Regions from separate parts of the Pseudodesulfovibrio tunisiensis genome, predicted to be linked through region 1. Evidence: riboswitches for the same ligand, from Rfam matches in the RefSeq annotation. Region 1 holds a riboswitch; the other holds the start of a gene.
The links. Region 1 has a riboswitch for cobalamin ahead of MPN23_RS09985 (ribonucleoside triphosphate reductase). Riboswitches for the same ligand answer to the same signal wherever they lie in the genome.
Positions count from the first base shown of each region.

Region 2: it holds a riboswitch for cobalamin, as region 1 does, so the genes downstream of both, MPN23_RS08175 (sirohydrochlorin cobaltochelatase) here and MPN23_RS09985 (ribonucleoside triphosphate reductase) in region 1, are expected to answer to the same signal.

Region 1 covers NZ_CP094380.1:2,028,644-2,039,841, forward strand. Annotated here, with positions in the region: gene fsa (fructose-6-phosphate aldolase) at 1-318, shown strand, start outside; gene MPN23_RS09975 (EF-hand domain-containing protein) at 396-971, opposite strand; gene MPN23_RS09980 (hypothetical protein) at 1,129-1,368, opposite strand; gene MPN23_RS09985 (ribonucleoside triphosphate reductase) at 1,390-3,453, opposite strand; cobalamin riboswitch at 3,634-3,811, opposite strand; gene MPN23_RS09990 (DUF2975 domain-containing protein) at 4,113-4,655, shown strand; gene MPN23_RS09995 (helix-turn-helix domain-containing protein) at 4,665-4,883, shown strand; gene MPN23_RS10000 (DUF2721 domain-containing protein) at 4,968-5,360, shown strand; gene sppA (signal peptide peptidase SppA) at 5,696-6,667, shown strand; gene MPN23_RS10010 (multidrug effflux MFS transporter) at 6,814-8,019, shown strand; gene MPN23_RS10015 (RrF2 family transcriptional regulator) at 8,101-8,547, opposite strand; gene MPN23_RS10020 (hypothetical protein) at 8,788-9,387, opposite strand; gene cbiM (cobalt transporter CbiM) at 9,404-10,009, opposite strand; gene MPN23_RS10030 (hypothetical protein) at 10,169-10,384, opposite strand; gene MPN23_RS10035 (bacteriohemerythrin) at 10,393-10,836, opposite strand; gene MPN23_RS10040 (HD domain-containing protein) at 10,963-11,198, shown strand, end outside.
Region 2 covers NZ_CP094380.1:1,663,252-1,674,449, forward strand. Annotated here, with positions in the region: gene MPN23_RS08155 (TrmH family RNA methyltransferase) at 1-147, opposite strand, end outside; gene MPN23_RS08160 (response regulator) at 290-685, shown strand; gene MPN23_RS08165 (Hpt domain-containing protein) at 698-1,423, shown strand; gene MPN23_RS08170 (chemotaxis protein CheA) at 1,433-3,151, shown strand; cobalamin riboswitch at 3,218-3,391, shown strand; gene MPN23_RS08175 (sirohydrochlorin cobaltochelatase) at 3,526-4,506, shown strand; gene MPN23_RS08180 (FecCD family ABC transporter permease) at 4,517-5,551, shown strand; gene MPN23_RS08185 (ABC transporter ATP-binding protein) at 5,544-6,335, shown strand; gene MPN23_RS08190 (ABC transporter substrate-binding protein) at 6,335-7,240, shown strand; gene cobI (precorrin-2 C(20)-methyltransferase) at 7,304-8,014, shown strand; gene MPN23_RS08200 (sirohydrochlorin cobaltochelatase) at 8,011-8,805, shown strand; gene MPN23_RS08205 (hypothetical protein) at 8,816-9,367, opposite strand; gene MPN23_RS08210 (IS1595 family transposase) at 9,600-10,250, shown strand; gene MPN23_RS08215 (hypothetical protein) at 10,247-10,600, opposite strand; gene MPN23_RS08220 (ASKHA domain-containing protein) at 10,735-11,198, shown strand, end outside.

The sequences.
Region 1 (11,198 bases):
CCCATGCAGGCTCTGCTGGCTGCCAAGCTCGGCGCGGACTATGTCAGCCCGTTCGTGGGACGACTGGACGCCATATCCCGGGGCGGCATGGAAATCGTGTCCCAGATTCGCGAAATCTACGACAACTACGGATTCGACACGAAGATTCTCGTGGCCAGCGTGCGCAATCCCATGCATGTGCTCGAAGGCGCACTCATCGGCGCGGACGTGGCCACCATACCCTTTGCCGTGATCGAGGAACTCATCAGGCATCCGCTCACGGACTCCGGTCTGGCCAGTTTCCTTGCCGACTGGAAGGCATTTCAGGAAGACGGATAGCCGCAATCCAAGGGCCGGGAACTCCATTCGGAATTCCCGGCCCTTTTTTCTGCAATCTCAGCTTTCCCGGCGACCCTCTACGGGTTCTTCTTCTTCCACGCTTCCCATTCCCTGCTGGTCAGCTTGCCGTCCTTGTCCAGATCGGCTTCGCTCAGGATGCGCTCGGCATTCAGGGGGTACACATTGAAAATCTCGGTGCGCATGATCGTGGAATCCCCGTCCGAATCGATCTCCACGAACGCCTTGGTGAACCGGATGCGCTCCAGCTTCTGCAGGATGGTCTTGGCCAGTGCGCCGTGCTCCACGTAATACAGGGACAGGGTCTGCCTGCCGGTCAGCAGGCCCGTGGTATACCCGGCCTCGTGATCCGCCAGATACAGAGTCACGCCATCGTCCGCCAGCACCCCGGAAAATCCTTCCCGCACCACTTCCTTGGTCTTTCTGTCGAACCACAGCTTGTACCCGGCAAAAAGCTGCCCCTTCTGCTCGTTGATCACGACCGCGACCTGTCCCTCGACAAATCCCGCGTCCTTCTTGTGCAGATAGGACATCCCCTTCCACGTTCCGCGCAGCTCCGGAGTCCCGGCAATGGCCATCGAACACACTCCAAGAAACAGCGCCGCCACGAACAATGCCGCAATGCTCTTCTTCATCCCGCTTTCTCCTGGTTGAATGATTCCATCTTCCAGAAGTGCGGGAATATGGGCAGCGCGTCAAGGCAGCAAGAGAAAAAACATGCATGCCTCTGCCCCCATTGTGCCCTGCGCATTGAAAAGGCCCGCCACCTGAAATCAGGGGCGGGCCGCGTTGTCAGTCCTTCTTCGAACCGTTTCCGGTCGCGGACGCGATGCTCAGAATGTCCTCAAGAGACTTGCCTCGGGTCTGAGCCAGTTTCTTCCACTTGCGCTTTTCCTTTTTCAGCGCCTCGATGGTGTGCAGCAGGTTCTGGATGGTCTGTGCCGGATAGCCGTGCGTGGCGCGGCCGCCCCGGCGCAGTTCCTCGTCGTTCCGCTGCCTGATGGACGTTATCTGGTTCGCGTCGAGAATCATGGCGATTCCATCCTGCCGCAATTACGCGGAAGCGCAGAAGCCTTCCATGGCGTACTCGGTGCGGTCCCTGTATTCTTCCTGCTTGCCCTTGTTCCAGCGGCTCACCGGACGGTAGTAGCCCACCACGCGGGTGTAGACTTCGGTTTCCCCGCCGCAGGTGGGGCACTCGAAGTGCTCGCCCGCAATGTAGCCGTGATCCCGGCACACCGAAAAGGTGGGCGTAACCGAGATGTAGGGAATCTTGGTGTTGCTCATGGCCTTGAGCAGGAAGCTTTTCACGCTTTCCTCGTCCGGCACGGCCTCGCCAAGGAAGGTGTGGAACACGGTACCGCCGTTGTACAGGGTCTGGAGTTCGTTCTGATGCTCCAGCGCAAAGAACACGTCCGAGGTCACGCCCACGGGCAGCAGGGTGGAATTCGTGTAGTAGGGAATATCCGAGCCCGAGGTGTAGATGTCGGCGTAGAGGTCCTTGTCGATCTTGGCCAGACGGTAGCAGGTGCCTTCGCCCGGAGTGGCCTCCAGATTGTAGAGGTGGCCGGTCTGCTCCTGAAAGTCCACGACCAGCTTGCGGAGCTGGTTGAGCACGCGCTGCATGAGCCGGGAGCCGGACTTCGAATCGATGCCCTTGTGCAGCAGATTCATGCAGGCCTCGTGGCCACCGATCAGGCCGATGGTGGAGAAGTGGCCGTTGAACCCGTTTTTCAGGTAGCGGCGGGAGAACGGGAACATGCCCGCGTTCAGATTCTTTTCCACGATCTTGCGCTTGAATTCCAGAGAGTCGCGGGCCAGTTCCGCGTATTCGGTGACCAGATCGATGAAGTCATCTTCATTGTGGGCCAGATACGCGAGCTTGGGCAGGTTCAGGGTGACCACGCCGATGGAACCGGTCAGGTCGCCCGCGCCGAACAGGCCGCCGGTCTTCTTGCGGATTTCGCGCAGGTCCATCTGGAGGCGGCAGCACATGGAGCGCACGTCCTCGGGATTCAGATCCGAATTGATGAAGTTCTGGAAGTAGGGCGCGCCGTACTTGGCGGTCATCTTGAGCAGCAGCTTGCCTTCCTCGGACTCCCACGGAAAATCCTTGGTCACGTTGTACGTGGGAATGGGGAAGGAGAAGATGCGGCCGTCCGCGTCGCCTTCGAGCATGACTTCGAGGAAGGCCCGGTTGATCATGGCCATTTCCTCGGCATATTCGCCGTAGGTGGAGTCCTGGAACTCGCCGCCGATGATGATCGGCTCGTTGGCGATGTGGGACGGAGGCACGAAGTCGAAGGTGAAGTTCGTGAACGGGCTCTGGCCGCCCCAGCGGGATGTGGCGTTCAGGTTGTGGAGCAGCTTCTGGATCTGCTGCTTCACGTTCCAGTAGTTCAGATTGTCGTACCGGATGAACGGGGCAAGATAGGTGTCCACGTTGTTGAACGCCTGAGCTCCGGCCCATTCGTTCTGGAGCGTGCCGAGAAAGTTGACGATCTGGCCGCAGGCCGCGTCAAAATGCTTGGCCGGGGTGGACGAGCAGCGGTCGTCCAGATTGAAGCCCTCGATGAGCAGGTCGCGCAGGGACCAGCCCGAGCAGTATCCGGCAAGACCGAAGGACAGGTCGTGGATGTGGAAATATCCGTGGTTGTGGGCCATGCGCACTTCCTCGGGATACTTTTCCAGCACGTATCTGGCCTGAACCGAACCGGCCATATGCAGAATCAGTCCCTGAAAGGAATGCACCATGTTGGAATTTTCGTTGACCCGCCAGTCGATGTTGTCGAGATAGCTCTCGGTGACAGCGGAAATGTCCAGAAACGCCTGATTGTGGGTACGCAGCTCGCGGCGCTTCTCGCGGTAGATGATGTACCGCTCTGCCACCTTGTAGAGCCGGGATTCCATCAGGACTTCCTGAACCATGTCCTGAACCAGCTCCTGCTCCGGAACGTCCACGTCCTTGAGTTTCTTTTCGACTTTCTTCGCCAGACGCCTGGCCAGCAGGGGATCCTTGATTCCGCTGCCCTTGAGCGCCTTGAAAATGGCGTCTCCGATGCGCCTGGAGGACCAGGTCTCGACGCGACCGTCTCGTTTCTTGATCTGAACCGGCATGTAATCTCTCTGAAAACCGTGCTTCACGGAAAGCTGGGGACACAGAACCGCCCGCGCGGCCGTCCCGTCGGTTGTTGTCGGCTGCCGTGGATGACTCAGGCGGCGGAACCGCGTGAATCCGGCAACGGTTTGATGTTTGTACAGGCAAATTTGTCGGCAGCGACCTCCGCGGGTCGCATCCGGCAGGAAACGCTTCAGGCAGGTATTCTGGCTCTCCCCGCCTGTTCCGCCTTCCCGCCCCGCAGGGCAGTGGCATTGTGGAAACAGGAATCAGCAGGGGATGACAGCGGCGGGACCGCTCCGGAGTTTCACCGGATTCCCTGTTAGGGCCGGGGCCACCTGAAGGACTTCATGACTGAGGTGGGAGACTAGCCCAAGCAGGGAATGAGCGCAAGAGGGCACCCAAGTATTCGTTTGTACTTTCAAGCTGATAGTGAGGGTAATGGCCCGGTATGGTTGACCATAAAAAAACATGTTTTTTCCCGTCGCACCACCCCTTCGAAAAAGCTGTATCCATCGCTCCCGGGAACTTCCTCAATGTCGGAAAACGGTTATCCCCGAAAAGGAATTTTTTACCGATTTTTAAGAAAAACTTATTGACAAACGATAACAAATCATCGCAAAAGACGCTGAAGAAAACATCACCCAAGGAGAAACCCATGAAACAGATCAACCGCATGAGCCGGGTCATCCGATACCTTGCCCTGACCTATATGGCGGCCACCCCCGTAATGTCCGTCCTGCTCTGGACCACGTACACGCCGGGCGAACCCTCGTTCTTCAATTTCGACTCCATGCTCGCCGTGAACCCGGACATGATTCTGAGCGCCCCCACCACGACCACCCGGCTGCTGGGCTGTCTGGCTTCACTCCTGCCCGTGTCCGTGACCATGTTCGGCAGTTGGCAGCTTGCCGGACTGTTTGCCCTGTATGAACGCGGCATCGTGTTCGAACACGCCAATGTCCGCTGCTATCGGCTGCTGGCCTGGACCATCCTGATCCGGGAAGCCCTTGCCCCGGTGAATCAGGCTCTTTCGTCCATCATCCTGACCATGAACAATCCCGAAGGGCAGCGCATGGTGGCGGTAGGGGTTTCCGACGCAAACCTCGGCTGGATCGTGCTTGGCCTGATCGGTCTCGTGGTTGCCCGGATCATGGATGACGCCCGGGAAATGCAGGAAGAACGGCAACTCACCATCTAGGGGCAAAACATGTCCATCATCATCAATCTCGACGTCATGCTGGCCCGCCGGAAGGCGAGTTCCAAGGACCTCGCCGCAGCCGTGGGCATCACGCCCCAGAACCTGTCCGTGCTCAAGACGGGCAAGGCCAAGGCCATCCGCTTTTCCACGCTGGAGGCCATCTGCGAATATCTGGAATGCCAGCCCGGGGACATTCTGGAATACAGGCAGGACGACTCCGCAGAGTAGGACACGGCCCGGACGGCTTGACACCGCTCCGGGCTTGCCCCATCGTTGCAGCGTGGAACCAGACCTCAAGAAAACGGACCAAACATGCAGATTACCGTAACCACCCCGGCGTTGCTGTTCCCGGCCATTTCGCTGTTCATGCTGGCCTTTACCAACCGATTCCTGTCGCTGGGCAGCCGGGTCAGGGCGTTGCACGACCATTTCCGCAAAAGCAGCGACGAATCCGCGCGCAGACAGATCGAAAACCTGCGCAAGCGCATCTACATGATCCGCAACATGCAGGGCCTCGGCGTGCTCTCCATGTTCACCTGCGTGCTCTCCATGATCTTCCTGTTCGAAGACTGGTACATGGCCGGACAGATCATGTTCGGCGTCAGTCTCGTGCTGCTGCTCGCCTCGCTGTGGATTTCCTTTCTGGAGATACGCATCTCGGTCCACGCTCTGGACATCATGCTGGAAGAGCTGGAAAAACGGTAATGCGGGCATGCGCAGACCATTGCCTTTCGGAAAAGACATTGTGCGATGCATGTCTTTTCCGATTCTGATATTCATCATGACGCTGGCTTCGGGCTGCGGCCCAAGACCGTGGTATTCAAATCCGGTCCGGCAGAGCCTGCGAAAGGGCCTGCATGGCGCAACGGCCGCTTCGAATTCGCCAAACCGGAACCGGACATTGGCGCGACCATGACATTCCCGGATGCTTCGGAGGGTTCCCCCTTCCCGATGCCGGAGGACGCCAGTTTCCCGGACTCGAAACGAATCCCCGGGACAGGCTGGTCCAACTTCCGAGAGGTTCCCCCATGGAGGACATCATGAACCCCACACGAATCCTGCTTTTCATTCTTGCCCTGCTCATGGCTTCGGGATGCGCGCCCAAGGTCAAGCTTTTTGCCTCCAAGGCCACGGAACCGCTCCGGGAATACGTGCTCGAAGGCGATGGAGACGGCAAGATCGCACTCATCCATCTGCGCGGATTCCTGATGGACCAGCCCCGACAGGGCCTGCTTTCGGCCAAACCCAGTCAGGTGCAGGAACTGGTCAGCAACCTCAAGCTTGCGGAAGCCGACGACGACGTGAAGGGCGTGGTCATTGCCGTGGATTCCCCGGGCGGCACCACCACGGCCAGCGACATCCTGTATCACGAGCTGCTCGCATTCAGGGAACGCACCGGAAAAAAGGTCGTGACCGCCATGTTCGACGTGGCTGCATCCGGCGGATATTACGCGGCCCTGCCCTCGGACTGGATTCTGGCGCACCCCACCACCATCACCGGGTCCGTGGGCGTGATCTTCATGCGGCCCAGGCTGAACGGACTCATGGACAAGATCGGCGTGGACGTGGAAGTCAGCAAATCCGGGCGCGACAAGGACATGGGCTCGCCGTTCCGACCCGCAACCGAAGAGGAACGCGAACTGTTCCAGTCCATCACGGACACGCTGGCCTCGCGGTTTCACGCTCTGGTGCGGAAACACCGCGACCTGTCCCCGGACAGCATGGCCGTGGTCGAAACAGCACGCGTGTTCACTGCGGATCAGGCCCTGAAGCTGGGACTGGTGGATCAGATCGGCTACCTTGAAGACGCGTTCGCCAAGGCCCGCACGTTGTGCGACCTGCCGAAAAACGCCAGCGTCGTGGCCTATCGCCGGGATGCCTACCCCAACGACAATCCCTACAACGCCCTTTCCACGGCCCGGCCCGAGAAGTTTTCGCTTCTGGGTGCGGATACGGACATGCTCCTGCCGCCCCGGGCCGGCTTCTACTACATATGGCTGCCCGGCCGCTGACGGGCACTGCATCGAACACGCAAAAAAAGGGGTTGGCTTGCGTCGCAAAGGACGTTAAGCCGACCTTCTTTTTCGGAGGAATACATGCGTTCTCACACACGGAAACATCCGGAAGATCACGCCGTGGGCCATTCGGAGGCCAAGGCATGATCGGGAAAGACGACCGCACGGCCATGACTTTCGCTCTGGCCTTCATCATCGGGGCCTCGGCCATGTCCACGGACATGTACCTGCCCGCCCTGCCCATGCTCGTGAAGCAATGGGGCGTTTCCGAAGCGCAGGGAGGCCTGACCCTGAGCATGTACTTCGTGGCCTACAGCATTTCCATGCTGATCTACGGTCCCCTGTCCGACAGATACGGACGCAGGCCCATCATGCTCTTCGGGCTGATCTTCTTTTCCCTGGCCTCGCTGCTGTGCGCCACGGCTCAGGACATGTCCCAACTCATCGCCTACCGCGTGCTCCAGTCCATCGGGGCCGGAGCCGGGACCGCTGTGGGCACGGCCATGTGCCGCGATTCGTTCGAGGGCGCGCTCAGGCAGCGCGTGTACGCCTACATCGGCGTGATCATCGGCGTTGCCCCGATTGTCGCCCCGTCGCTGGGCGGACTGATTCTGGAAGTCGCGGCATGGCAATGGATATTCGTGGTGCAGGGGCTCTACGGACTGGCGGCTCTGGTCTGTGCATGGTGCATGGCCGACACTCTGCCCCAAGAGGACCGGACTGCGGAAATCGGATTCATCACCCGCTACCGGACCCTGTTCCGCAACCGGGAATACATGATGGCCACGGTGGTCTTCTGCCTCGTCATGGCCCCGTTCTATGCGCATCTGGCCACTTCGCCCTTCATCTACATGAAATTCTTCGGTCTGGATCAGGGCGACTTCGCCAGATTCTTTGCGCTCAACGCGCTGGGCATGATGCTCGGGGCGTGGCTGTGCGCCAAGCTGTCCAAGCGCGTGTCCGGCGTGGCCATCAACACCACGGGATTCTGCATCGTGATTCTGGCCGGGGCGTGCATGATCGCGGTCGGCGGCAACGGACCGCTCTGGTTCGCCCTGCCCATGGTGGCATGTTCCTTTGGCACGGGCATAGGACGCCCGGTGAGCGTGTCCCTGTCTCTGGAGCAGGTGAACCGGGACATCGGCTCGGCCTCGTCCATGATGACCTTCATCCTGCTGCTTTTCGGGGCCGGGATCATGTGGCTGGCCTCGCTGGACTGGCCCAGCCGCCCGGTCATGATCGGCATTTTCGCCCTGTGCGGCGGGGGAATCACCCTGATGCTGTGGCCGGTCATGCTGCGCATGTTCCGCAGGCGCGGCACGGATCGATGTCTGTATCCGGAAAAATGACAGAAAAAAGGCCGGGAAGCTGCATGCTTCCCGGCCTTTTTTTCTTCAGGATGATGCCGGACTGTCCGAAAGGACGGCCAGCTAATCCATGAGCATGGGTGTGGCCTCGGGCGCCGAACATTGGGCCGCGTCCGCAAGCAGATCGGCCAGCGTGATGGAATTCAGCTTTTCGTACATGGCGTCCGCAGCCTCCTTCCAAAGTCGCCGCGTCAGACAGACCTCCATGCGCTGGCAGTCTTCCTTGCCCGTGCGGCATTCCACCAGATGGGCATCCCCTTCCAGCACCCGCACGATTTCTCCCACGCTGATCTCCGCAGGCTTGCGGGCCAGCATGTGCCCGCCTCTGGGGCCGCGCTTGCTCTTGATGAATCCCGCATCCTTGAGCTTGCGAATCAGCTTCTCAAGATATTTCACGGAAACGCCCTGGCGCTCCGCAATGTCCTGAATGCGGACCGGGCCGTCGATTGCGTGCTGCGCAATGTCCAGGGCCATTCTGGTTCCGTATCGGCTTCGTGTTGTCAGTCGCATGTCGATCTCCTCGATGCAGCCGTTCTGGGGTTTTGGACCGTACCGCGCGCCTTCTCGTATCTATATGAAACCATAAACATACTAACAAGGTCTGGAAACAACCACCCCGCAAATGGTATTCTCTGGGACCCCGGCATGATAGCCGGGTTATAATTAACCCTCGTTTAGGAGGGGAATTAACAGAAAAAAAGACCCGCGACAATGCACGGGCCGGAAAAAAACCAAAACGGAACAGCCGGACTAGTTGCGTCGGCTTCGGGCATAGGCAAGAATGCCGAACAATCCCATGATCCAGCCGATGCCGCCCACGATTTCGGACACGCCCGGGCCGGACTGGTTCATCTCGGCCAGCATGTGCTTGACCGGTTCCATTTCGCGATGCACCGCCCGGGCCACCAGCGCCTCCAGTTCCGTGGAAGCGGCCTGCACCTCGGCATCCCCGCCGACTGTCGGCGCAGCAACCGAAGCATTCCCGCCGGATGCATCCGCAGGGGAATCTCCGTATTCCGCATACTTCACCACCCATTCCGCCTGATGCCCGGCTCCGGCCCTGAGCAGCAGACGAAGGTCCATCCTGCCCTCGCGCGCCTGTGCCGGAATGGCAAAGGTGAAGCGGCCTTCGTTGTCCGTATTGCCGGAAAGCAGCAGATTGTCCGTGGCCGCGTCATGCACTTCGACAATGCCGTCATGCACACGGCGGGAGCGGGAATATCCGCTGTCCGTGACAACGGAATCGCCATCCACGTAGGCGAAAATGTTGACCTTGTGCGCAAGGCCGTTCTGCGGAAGCGCAAGGGACAGGGCAATCAGCATCAAAAGCACGGGAAAAACGCGTTTCATGAAGCCTCCGAACGAATCAGGCCGGGTCAAGGCCCAGCGCCTCGGGTTTGACCTTGGCAAGAAAGGAATAGGTGAATCCGGTGATCACGCCTTCCACGCCCATGATGGGCAGTTGAAAAACCACAATGGCCTTGGCTGCAGGCAGGAACGCGTCGCCGGACAGGGCAAGGGCCGTGGCCGTAAGAAAGGCACTCATGCCAAAGGCCAGGAATCCGCAGCCGAATGCGGCAGCAAACTGCCCTGCACTCCGGCCGGAAAGCATGGGCCGAAACAGGTAATGGCACAGCACGGCCGGGGCGGCCATGTTGAAGGCGTTCACGCCGAGCACGGTCAGTCCGCCGTACTGGAACAGCAGAGCCTGAAGCGCAAGGGCGATGAGTATGGAGGGAAAGGCGGCCCATCCCAGAATGACTCCGAGCAGACCGCAGAGAACCAGATGCGCATTTGACGGCCCAAGGGGCACATGGATCAGGGAAGCCACGAAGAACGCGGCGGACAGGATGGCCACGGTCATGATCCGATCCATGTCGATTCTTTTCAACCCGACCGCCGTGCCCAGCGCGGCCAATCCCCATCCGGCGGCCAGAACGGGACCGGACAGAACTCCTTCGGAAATATGCATGTGCGCCTCCCCCCTGTGCGAGCCGAGCGTATCGGTTGCGGCTTCGTGTGACGAATTTTGAAACCGTATACACCCTGAGTCGAACAATGACAAGACGCGACCACGCGACCGGACACACATGGTGAAAACACACCATGTTGCATCAGGCTGAAAAAGAAATCAGTCCGTGCAGGAAGGCACGCCCCACCGGGTCTCGAAATCCCCGCACCAATCCTCGGCCCGGGTCAGGGGCCAGGGGCGCTTGTCCTGATTCCCGCACAAACGCGGCGCATGTCTCCGGCATTCGGACAGCATGTCCGCGTCCGGCGTATCCAGCAGATCGCAGGTCTGCGGATTGGCCCAATAGCGACAGATGCGGCATTTACCCAATGGCATGGCGTTCCTCACTTTCGGGAGCCTCCCGGGCTTCCCGGCTTCCGTTTTCTCCCGGTTTCCCGCAGAAAACGGGCGATATCCATGTCCGAAACCAGAATGTGATCAAGGAGCCAGCCCTGCAGGAACGCAAGGACCTCCCCAACCTCCAGAGGTTCATCCCTGTACAGACGCCGACGAAAGGCCTTGACCCGCTGCTTGAGCGCAAAATGCTCCCGCGCATGCTCTCCCCGTTCCGGATAGCGGATATCCTCCATGAACGTCTCTTCACTGTGGAAATGGAACACCGTATACTCGCGCAACCGGGACAGCACGTTTTCCAGCACCCGGGTGGGCCGCCCCAACTCAACGGCGTTCAGCAAGCCGTTGGCAATGCGGATCAGTTCGCGGTGCTGGTCATCGATCTGCCTGACGCCCAGACTCAGGGAGTCCGTCCACTTCAATCGCCTTGTCATGGCAAACCCCGTTTTGTTTCCATCATACTCTTCCTGCAAGGGAATGCCGAGTATAATCACGCCGGAATGGCGCAGGCTGTTGCCATGCCCGCCGGTTTGGGGCACTCTGAAGACTGGAGGCTTCATATGTCCGTGATCGTGCGCAAGAGTCTTTTGGAACTGATTTTTTCCGGCGCATTCATGAAGCGCTGGAACGACAAGCTCAGGCCCATGGAACTGGTGGAGGTGGACAAGCAGGCCCACAAGATGATCGTGGCCTGGCTCCTGTTTCTGCTCAACTCCCGGGACATGGACGTGGAAGAACGCCGCGCTCTGGGCAACGAGATCGTGGAGGGCGGGCTGTACGACTATCTCTACAGACT
Region 2 (11,198 bases), 370 kb from region 1:
AACGCCGAAGGCATCACAACTGCGGAGGACTGCGGAAACATTGTGCGGGTCCCAAATGTTGTCCATGACCAGGGTCAGATCCTTCTGGCGCCGTTTCAGCACGTTCAGGATACGCTGCCTGCGGTGTTCGGAAATGTCTCTGAGCATGGGCGGCTTGGTACATGATCATCCGTAATCAGGCAAGGATATCGATTATTTTTTTCAAGGTTTTATTGACAAGGTTTTCCATTGGATACCAGAATGAAAAGGTAATCATGGGAAATTTCCTGCAACACACAGGGACGGGGCTATGCGGGCACTTATCGTTGAAGATGAATTTCTGAGCAGAAAGGTACTGCGGTCCTTTCTCATGACCCTTTTCGAGGTGGACATCGTTGTCAACGGTCGCGAGGCCGTGGAAGCGTTTCGTCTGGCGCACAAGGAAGGATCACCCTACGACCTCATCCTCATGGACATCATGATGCCCGAGGTGGACGGCATCGAGGCCTTGCGCAAGATTCGGGAAATGGAAGACGCGGGCGGACTCAAGCCCAAGGTCAAGGTCATCATGACCACGGCCCTTGATGATCCGCAGACCGTGATCAAATCCTTCTACGACGGCGAGGCCTCGGCCTACATCGTCAAGCCCGTGGCCAAGGACAAGCTCTACACGGAACTGGAAAAACTCGGGTTGCTCAACAAATAGGCGGGTGCGGGAATGACTGACGACCCCATGGTCGAGGAATTCTTTTCCGAGGTGAACGACAAGTACTATCCCCAGGTCATGGAGGGACTCGAACTGCTCGATTCCGGCGACGTCGGACAGGGCATCGAGATACTCGCGCGCCCCCTGCACACCATCAAGGGCGTGACCGGATTCATGGCCGGATACGAGGAAGCCTCGGGCTTCACCCACAAGGTCGAGGACTTTCTCAAGAAGGTGCAGGCCGGAGAAGTGGAACACACCTCCGAAAACATCACCCTGCTCTCCCGTTCCGTGAACATGATCTTTCAGGTTCTGGAGATGCTCCGGGACGGAGACACGGACCGCGAGGAGCAGGAGGAAGTGCTCGGCCTGATCCTGACCGCCTCCACACCAGCCCAGTCCGAAGCCGAGGTGGTCCTCGCCGGAGTGGAGGTGGAGCACAGGGGCGACGTGCATATTCTGCGCATCCAGGACAAGCGAATCCACCTGAAGGTTCACCGGGACATGATCGTGTCCGAGATTCTTTCCGTGGAACCCGGGGACACCATCCTGCTGGACATGGCCCATGTCCTGTCCTTCGGCTCGTCGGCCTGGGCCATGCTTTCCACCATGGGCGTCACCTTTCACATAGGCGCGTTCAACGTGAACCCGGACTGCAAGCAGACCCTGTACCAATGGGGATACGACAGGGATATCACCGTCTATCCCGACGAAGAAGCCTTTTTCACGACCCAATAAGAGGACAGCATGCGCGAGAGCATCGACCAATGCGTTGAGGAATTGCAGGAACGAGTCCTGAAGGTGGCGGAAACCGGCCAGGGCATCGGGGAAATACTCGATGCGCTTGGCCTGTCGCACATGCGCCTGAATTCCGCCCAGCTCATCGCGGTTCTGGACATGCTGATCGACGGGATCACCCCGGTCAACGACGAAATCGTCACGGCCTGCCTCAACGTATGCGAGGCGCACAAGCGTTTTCTGTACGCCATTTCCGGCCTGCTCCGAAAGGGCGACGTGGTGGAGGAACAGGCCCCGGCAGCAAAGTCCGCCCCCGTGGAAGAACCTCAAGCGGAAGCCCCGAGCGAGGACATGGCCGGCATGGCGGCCATGGCAAAGGAAATGGGCATGGAAGAGGACATGGCCGAGGAAACCGCGGACATGCCCGTTCCGGAACCGGAGCCCGAACCCGAACCGATGCAGCCCGAAGCCAAACCAGCGGAACAGGCCAAGACCCCGGCCAAGCCGGACAAGGCTCCTGCCCCACAGGCCATATCCTCCATCCGCGTGCCCACGGACCGTCTTGACCGGGTCATCGAACTGGTGGGCAAGCTCATGGTCACCTACGCGGTCATTGCTCAGGGCGGCGCTCAGAACATGAATCAGGTGGCAGCCAGCCTGCGTGAACTGGACAACGTGATCAGCCAGCTCCAGAAGGAAGTGGACGCCATTCGACTGGTGCCGCTCAAGCAGATTTTCATGCCCATGCATCGACTGGTGAAGAGTCTGAGCCAGAAGATCGGCAAGAAGCTGGACTTCGAGGTCAAGGGCGAGGAACTGCCTCTGGACAAGACCATCGTGGAGAGCCTGAACGAGCCTCTGGTCCATCTGCTGCGCAACGCCGTGGACCATGGTCTGGAACTCCCGGACGAACGCAAGATCGCAGGCAAGCCCGAAATCGGCCACGTCACTCTGTCGGCCTGGCGCAAGGGGGAATACGCGTACATTTCGGTTCAGGACGACGGCAAGGGCATGGACCCGGAACGCATTCTGAACAAGGCGCTGGAAAAGGGCATTGCCGAGGTCGGGGCCGAATATTCCGAAGAGGAAATCCTTCAGTTCGTGCTCCAATCCGGATTCAGCACTGCGGAAAAGATCACGGATGTGTCCGGCCGCGGCGTGGGCATGGATGCGGTGGTCAATGCCATCCGCGTATCCCTTGACGGCGATGTGGAAATATCCAGCGAACTGGGCAAGGGATCGGAGTTCACCATCAGCATTCCGCTGGACCGCTCGGCCAACGAAGGCATCGTGGACGCACTGGTCTGCAAGGTGGGCGGCGACGTGTTCATCATCCCGAGCCGGGACGTGGTGGAAATCTACATGCCCAAGCTGAACGAGGTGGTGGAACTGCCGGACGGCCGCGAAACCGTGGACGTGCGCGGCTCGGTCCATTCCCTGCTCAGACTCGCCGACCTGCTCGGCCTGACCGCCGAGGTGGAGGACATCCAGCTGGCTCAGGCCGTGGTGGTCCGCGTGGGCGAATACAAGGCCGCCATTCTGGTGGACGAAGTGCTCCGCCAGCAGCAGGTGGTCATCACCGGATTCACCGTGCCCGTGGAAGAAGTGTTCGACATCCCGATTCTGGGCTACGGCATGATGGGTGAATCCGACGCACTCGTCATCAACACCGAGGAATTGCTTCAGAACTTTCAGGACCGCATTCATCGGGAAAACCGGAACGCCTGACCCGGCCTCCTGCCGCACGTCCGCACCCGGCTCCAATCGTCTTGACACGACTGCACCACTGCGCCTAGAACCTGTGACAATTCAGGTGTCCATCGGACTTGATAGGGAATCCCGTGCGAATCGGGAGCGGACCCGCCGCCGTGACGCCCCGCGAATCCTCGCCATCATGCCACTGGGCCACCCCGGGAAGGCGGCGCAGGAGGGGCCAGCCGGAAGACCTGCCTGAAGGCCGACCAATGGTTCGCTCGGAGGCAACGAGGGCTTTTGCCGTCCGGGACACGTTCGAAGGGACAAATACGGAACCCCTTCTCCGCACAGCGGGGAAGGGATTTTTGTATCCCGCAAACAAGCCCTCCAATCAGGGAGGAAGCATCATGCTCCGTTACAGGTCGCGCATCTGTGCGCTCACCCTTTTCCCGATTCTCGCGGCCATGCTCCTGCTCGCCGCCCCGGCAACGGCCGGACACGCCAAGGCCGAAACCGGCAGGCAGGCCATTGTCCTCACCGCATTCGGCACCAGCTATCCCGAGGCGCTGCAATCCATTCTGCACATCCGCGACAAGGTGGCCAAGGCCAACCCCGGCACGCCCGTGAAGCTGGCCTTCACCTCGAACATCATCCGCAGGATATGGCAGGAACGCCGGTCCGACGAGGCATGGAAAAAGGCCAACCCCGGCATTCCGGAAGACGTACTCTTCGTGCGCACGCCGCTGGCCACCATCGCCGACCTTCAGGATGAAGGCTACACCGACATCGCGGTGCAATCCATGCACGTATTCGCGGGCGAGGAGTTCCACGACACCCTGACCATGGTGGCGGGTCTGCGTTCCATCTCCACGCTCAAACCGCAGCACAAGCCCTTCAAGTGTATCGTGGTGGGCCGTCCCGCTCTGGGCATGCCCGGCGTGGCCCACCCGTATGCCGAGGACATCGCCGCTGCGACCAAGGCCCTCAAGGGCGACGTGGCCGAAGCCGGGAAAATGGGCGCGGCTCTGGTCTACATGGGCCATGGCAACGACTTCTTTTCCACGGGCATCTATGCGGAATTCCAGGCCGCCATGCAGGCGGAATACGACTACCCCGTATTCGTGGGCTGCGTGGAAGGCTTTCCGGGCTTCGACGAAATGCTGAAGCAGCTCAAGGCGTCCGGCAACAGGAAGGTGCTCATGAAGCCCTTCATGATCGTGGCGGGCGACCACGCCTCCAACGACATGGCCGGGGACGAGGACGACGCATGGAAGGTCATGCTGGAAAAGGCCGGATTCTCGGTGAAGACCGAACTGCGCGGCCTTGGCATGATCGACGCGTGGGCCGACATCTACGTGCGCCATCTCAGGGACGCCATGGCCGAATAGGACTCGACACATGACGAAAACCGCCTCCCGCATGCCCGGCCGCAACGGGCTCTGCCTCCTTCTGCTGGCGCTGGCCGTGGCCTTTCTGGCCGTGGCTGCCACGGGCATGGGATTCATCCCCGTGTCTCCGGCGGAAGTGCTCGGCGCGCTCGCGGACTGGGCGCGGGGGGCGGACGTTTCCGGCCTGCATGCCAGCGTGGTGCTGGACGTGCGGCTGCCGCGCATTCTCACGGCCCTGTCCGTGGGTTTCGGGCTGGCCGTGGCCGGAACCGTGTTCCAGTCCATCCTGCTGAACCCGCTGGCCGACCCGTTCACGCTGGGCGTGTCGTCCGGGGCCGCATTCGGCGCATCTCTGTCCATCCTGCTGGGCCTGTCCTTTCTGGGACCGTCCACGCTCTGCGTCATGGCCTTTGCCGGGGCCTCGGCCACCCTGTTTCTGGTGCTGGCCATGGCTGGCAGGGATTCCGCACTCTCTCCGTCCAGCCTGATTCTGGCCGGGGTGATCGTGGCCGCAATCCTGTCCGCAGGCATCAGTTTCATCAAGTATCTTGCGGACGAGCGCGTCTCGGCCATCGTGTTCTGGCTCATGGGCAGCTTCACGGCCCGGACATGGACTGACGCAGCCCTGACCGGACTGGTGGGGCTGGCCGGATTCCTGATCTGCCTGCTGCTTGCCCGCGACCTGAACATCATGAGTCTGGGCGAACGCACTGCGCGCTCGCTGGGCGTGAACACGGCCCGCACCCGGCTTGTGCTGCTGGCCACGGCATCCCTGATCAGTGCGGTCTGTGTGTCCGTGTCCGGAATCATCGGTTTCGTGGGACTGATCATGCCCCATCTCATGCGCCTGATCACCGGCCCGGACAACCGCTGGCTTCTGCCCGCGTCCGGACTGGGCGGCGCAGCCCTGCTTCTGGTGGCGGATACCGTGTCCCGCGCCATGCTGCCTCACGAAGTGCCCATCGGCGTGCTCACCGCGCTCATCGGCGGCCCGGTGTTCTGCTGGCTCTTCATCCGCAGCCGCACCCGGAGACATCATGCCTGATTTCGTAGTCAGCCTGCGCAACGCATCCTTTGCCTATGCCGACGCCCCGGTGCTTCAGGACATCAACCTGAACCTTGCGGCCGGAACCCTGCACGGCATTGTCGGACCGAACGGCAGCGGCAAGTCCACCCTGCTGGACCTGCTGGCCGGGAACCTTGCGCCCGTATCCGGCACAGTGATGCTGGCCGGGCGCGACGCACGCACCCTGCCCCGCCGGGAATACGCGCTGCTGGCCGGACTGGCTCCGCAGGAATTCGCCTTCAACTTCCCGTTCACGGTCCGGGAAACCGTGCTCATGGGCCGTCATCCGCACATCCCCCGCTTTTCCGGCCCCTCCGATCAGGATACCAAGGCCGTGAACAACGCCATGCGCGTCATGGACGTGGCCCATCTGGCAAACCGGCCCCTGACCGACCTTTCGGGCGGAGAAAGACAGCGCACCGTGCTGGCCCGGACATTGGCGCAGGATACGCCCCTGCTCCTGCTGGACGAACCCACCTCCAGCATGGACGTGCGCCACGCCCTCGCCTGTCTGGAACACATGCGCGACCTGTGCCGGAACAAGGGAAAGACCGTGATTGCAGTGCTGCACGACCTGAATCTGGCCGCCACGTTCTGTGCGGAGATCACCATGCTCTCGCACGGCAGAATCCATGCACAGGGTCCGGCCGAAACCGTGCTGAATCCGGACGCGATCCGCAAAGTATTCAACGTGGAAGCCCGCGTGGGACACAGCGCGTTCACCAATGCGCCCAGTCTGGAATATCGAAGGATTCGCCATTGATGAAACGACTCGCCGCACTTCTGTCGCTCCTGCTCTGCCTGTACGCTCCGGCTCGGGCCCAGCAGACCATCACGGACGACACCGGCCTTTCCGTCACATGGGACCGCCCGTTCACACGCATCATCTCCCTGTATGCCGCGCACACGGAGAACCTGTTCTCCCTCGGGCTGGACCGGGAGATCATCGGCGTCTCGCGCAACGAGGATCATCCGGCAGCGGCCCTGCAAAAGCCCGTATTCTCGGCACGGGACGGGGTGGAACGCTTTCTCGCAGCCCGGCCCGACCTCGTGCTGATGCGGCCCATGCATGCCCGGGCCCATCCCAAACTGCGCGCGGCTCTGGAACAGGCCGGAATCACGGTCATTGCCCTGCAGCCCGGCAGTCTGGACGACATGTACGACTACTGGCTTGATCTCGGACGGCTCTCCGGCCGCGAAAGACAGGCGCGCACCATGATCGACCGTTTCCGTACAGGGCTGAACAAGGCCCGAACGCAGACCGCGACCATCCCGCAGGCAGACCGCCCCCGCGTGTTTTTCGAGTCCATCCACCGCAAACTCGCCACGTTCCCGCCCGGCTCCATGCCCATGCTGGTACTGGACGCGGCAGGCGGCGTGAACACGGCAAGCGATGCGATTCCCCGGCACAACACCAACATTGCGGAATACGGCAAGGAACGGATTCTGGCCAAAGGGCACGCCATTGACGTGTATCTGGCCCAGACAGGCACCATGAACCGGGTAGACGCACGAACCATTGCTGACGAGCCCGGATTCGGAACAATACTGGCCGTGCAAAACGGCCGGGTGCATCTTGTTGACGAACGGCTGGTTTCCCGACCCACGATCCGGCTGCTGGACGGCATACGGACCGTACGCGCACTTCTGTACCCGACCCGGGATTGACGCCCCGGCCACAACAATTCACAATACTCAGCCCGGCACTTCCGGGCGCAAGGATACCCATACATGAACCAGACCGGCACATTGTACGGCATCGGAGTCGGCCCCGGCGACCCGGAACTGCTCACCATCAAGGCGGTACGCGTCCTCGGCAGCGTGGACGTGATCTTTGCCGCAGCCTCCACAAGGAACGACTACTCCACGGCCCTGTCCATTGCCGGGCCGCACCTGCGCAAGGACGTGCGCGTGGAACAGCTCGGCTTCCCCATGACGCGCGACAAGGCCGAACTTCAGGCCGCATGGGACAAGAACGCGGCCATCGTGGCCGAATCCCTGCGCAAGGGCGAAAACGCGGCCTTTCTCACGCTGGGCGATCCCCTGACCTATTCCACATTCGGCTACCTGCACCGAACCCTGCTCGATCTGGACCCGTCACTGCCCGTGCAGATCATTCCGGGCATCACGTCCTTTCACGCAGCCGCAGCCAAGGTGGGCTTCATTCTCGCGGAATCCAGCCAGAGCCTGCTGGTGACCTCGGGCGTGGCCGACATGCAGCGGCTCGAATCCCAGCTTGACGCAGCAGACAATGCCGTTATCCTGAAGGCATACAAGAACTTCGACGAAATTCGGTCCCTGCTGGAAAAACTGCGGCTGGGCGACAGGACCGTTCTGGTCTCCCGGCTGGGCATGGAAGGGGAATCCGTGGTCATGGACATCAGGGACGCCCCGGCCCGGCCCCACTACTTTTCCCTCGTACTGGTCAAGAAACAGCCATGAAGCAAGCCATTGTCCTCGCCGCATACGGTTCCCGCCACGAAAAGGCCGTGGCCTCGCTGGATCACATAGCCACTCGGGTGCGCCAGTCGTTCCCGGGCGTTCCGGTCCGGCTGGCCTACACCTCCCGCACCGTGCGCGGCCACATGAAACAGCAGGGACAGGAAGCGGACTCCGTGCCCAAGGCACTGGACCGCCTGCTCGACGAAGGCGTGACCCATGCCGTCATCCAGTCCCTGCACATCATTCCGGGCAGCGAGTACCACGAACTGCTGTCATTGGCGAACGACCTCATGCTGCGCAAGGGCGGATTCACACGCGTGGAGGTCGGCTTTCCGCTCGTGGCCGGAGAACGCGGCGTGGAACGCGTGGCCAGAGCCATTGCCGAACTCGTGCCCCAGTGCAACACCAGCCACGAGGCCGTCATCTTCATGGGACACGGCACCATGCACCCGGGCAACGCCTATTACGAAGCCCTGCACGCCGCCATTCAGGAACACGACCCGTCCGTGCACGTGGGCGCGCTCGAAGCCGAACCCGGCATCGACGACATCCTCGTCCGGCTCGCCAGACAGAACATCACCCGCGCCCATCTCCTGCCCTTCCTGTTCGGCGCAGGTTGGCACGCGGCCAAAGACATGGTCGGCGATCACCCGGAAAGCTGGAAAAGCCGACTCGAACAGGCAGGCATCCACTGCGAAGCCATCCTCAAGGGCGCCGGCGAATACGACCAGCTCGTCCAGATCTGGCTCGACCACCTCTCCGACGCCATGCAACGCCTGCAACGCGGGTAGGAAGCACCAACTATTTCATTCCTAACCGCAACTTCATTTTTCCCCAAAAACGACGCAATTGGTTTCGCAACATCTTTTGTTCAAGGCGTTCAATTTTACGAAGATTCGTCTTCTGCAAAACAAAAGAAGCAAGAAACAAATTTTCTGAAGTCATGGACATGTCGCCACCTTTTTCATCAATAACAACAGAATCATGAAAAAGTACTCCATTGCTTTCCGGAACAAACCGGTTAGCAATCTCTTCATATTCGCCCTGATTTATTTCGATAAAATGTCGTTGTTGCTCTGGAGTCAAAATATTAACTGAGTATTGTGGCCAAATTTCTTTAGGCATTCTCCGTACAATGGAACAACATGCTTCCAAATCTTTCCTTTCTAAAAGACCTGCACCGTACAGCTGATAGAAAAAAAATGAAGCTTTGAAAAACTCACCCCGAGGTGATACATTTTTCATACTATTGAGCTGATATTCCGGGTATATTTTTTCATCAATGGCATTAAAAAAAGTCGCTATCAAGGAAGAAGAAGAAAAGGTTGCTTTTTCGAAAGGAATAACTTCCACATTCTCGTCTCCAAAGCATTCAGCCCACCTGTTCAACACACCAAGATAACCTACGTTCTCAATAGAACTCCAGGTCCTTCCAATTTGAGCATTCTGAATGGCTTCTAACCAAGCAGAATTTAGCCATAAATCATGACGGCGAACATAGCATATAACCTTGACAATACATCCCTTCAGTAACTTTTTAATTAGGGGCTGTACCAGATAACTCCGTTGGGGTATCGGTATGGCAATGCGAAAGAGCCGTTTAGATCGCAAGAAGCAGCTCCGTTTGATTGAGCATTTTGTAGCTGGGACAACAGCACGATGTGCCGCTGATCTGGTCGGTGTGAACTTCAAAACGGCTGCGTACTATTTTCACCGGCTTCGTGAAATTATAGCCGAAGAAGAGTCCAGCGAAGGAATGGCTTTCGGCGAATTTGAAGTTGATGAAAGCTATTTCGGCGGCAGACGAAAGGGCAAACGTGGTCGTGGGGCCGCAGGGAAAGTGCCGGTGTTCGGAATTCTTAAAAGAGGCGGGAAGGTATACACACAGGTGATTCCCGACGCCAAGGGCAAAACGTTGATGCCGATTATCCAAGAGAAGATTCAGCCCGACAGCGTCGTTTACTCAGATTGCTGGTACGGCTACAATGTCCTTGATGTGTCCGAGTTCAAGCACTTCAGGATCAACCATTCCAAGCTGTTCGCCGACAGCCAGAATCACATCAATGGGATTGAGAACTTTTGGAACCAGGCCAAGCGTCACATGAGAAAATTCAACGGCATTCCGACCAAGCATTTCCATCTCTTTTTGAAGGAATGCGAGTGGCGTTTTAACAACAGCAATCCGCGAAGCCAACTTAAACAGTTGAGACAGTGGGTTAAGAAGCATATGGGCTAGTTATCTGGTACAGCCCCTTTAATTAACTGAACACTTTCCTCCGTAATAAAATAATTGTTGACGTAAGCAGAAAACAATTCACTGCTGACAACAATCTTTTCACAGTTACTATGATTGGCTTTTTTCAACAAACGCTTCCACGCAGCTTCTTGACATCCAAGTCCAGCTATTTCCAAAAAGCCATTGTTGCTTTCTGAAATCAGGTGTGCATGAGATTCCTTTTGCCTTTCACCGACATCATAAAAAACACCCCTCCTTGCCATTTTTTCTCGATTTAAATATATATAATGCTGGATTGATGTTGATCCAGTCTTAGGCATGCCAATATGGATATAAACTTGCTTCTTCATTTTCCACTCTTTAACTAAAAATAACCAACACTTGCTGCTTATTAAAAAAACTCCCCTTTCACGTCAATGTTAAAAGCTATTCAATCAACCGGGCATAGGCTATTCAGAGAGACGGCGCATTGCCGATAACAACCATGACCATTCACATCCGAACGCATGACGGGCAGACCGTCGCAGCCGAATCCCATGCCGGACATTCTCTGGCGCGGGCCGTGTTTCTCACGGGCCTGTGGCAGGGCGTGCCCCTGTGCTCGGGACTGGGCAAATGCGGGCTGTGCCGAGTGCGATTCCTGTCGGATGCTCCGCCTCCGGTGGCAGAAGAACTGAAAAAGCTCGGTCGGAACGCGGTGAGTGATGGCTGGCGACTGGCCTGCCTGCATCCGGCAAACGCGTGCGAAATCGAACTGCCGAATCCGATCCGCGCACGAGTCGAAAGACACGTGACCCAAAAGGCCGGACCGTTCGCTCTGGCCGTGGACCTCGGCACCACCAGCATTCACTGGACGGCTCTGGCCGATGGCAAACTCGTGGCAACCGGATCGGAACTCAATCCCCAGATCGGTCTGGGCAGCGAAGTCATGTCCCGACTCGCCGTGGC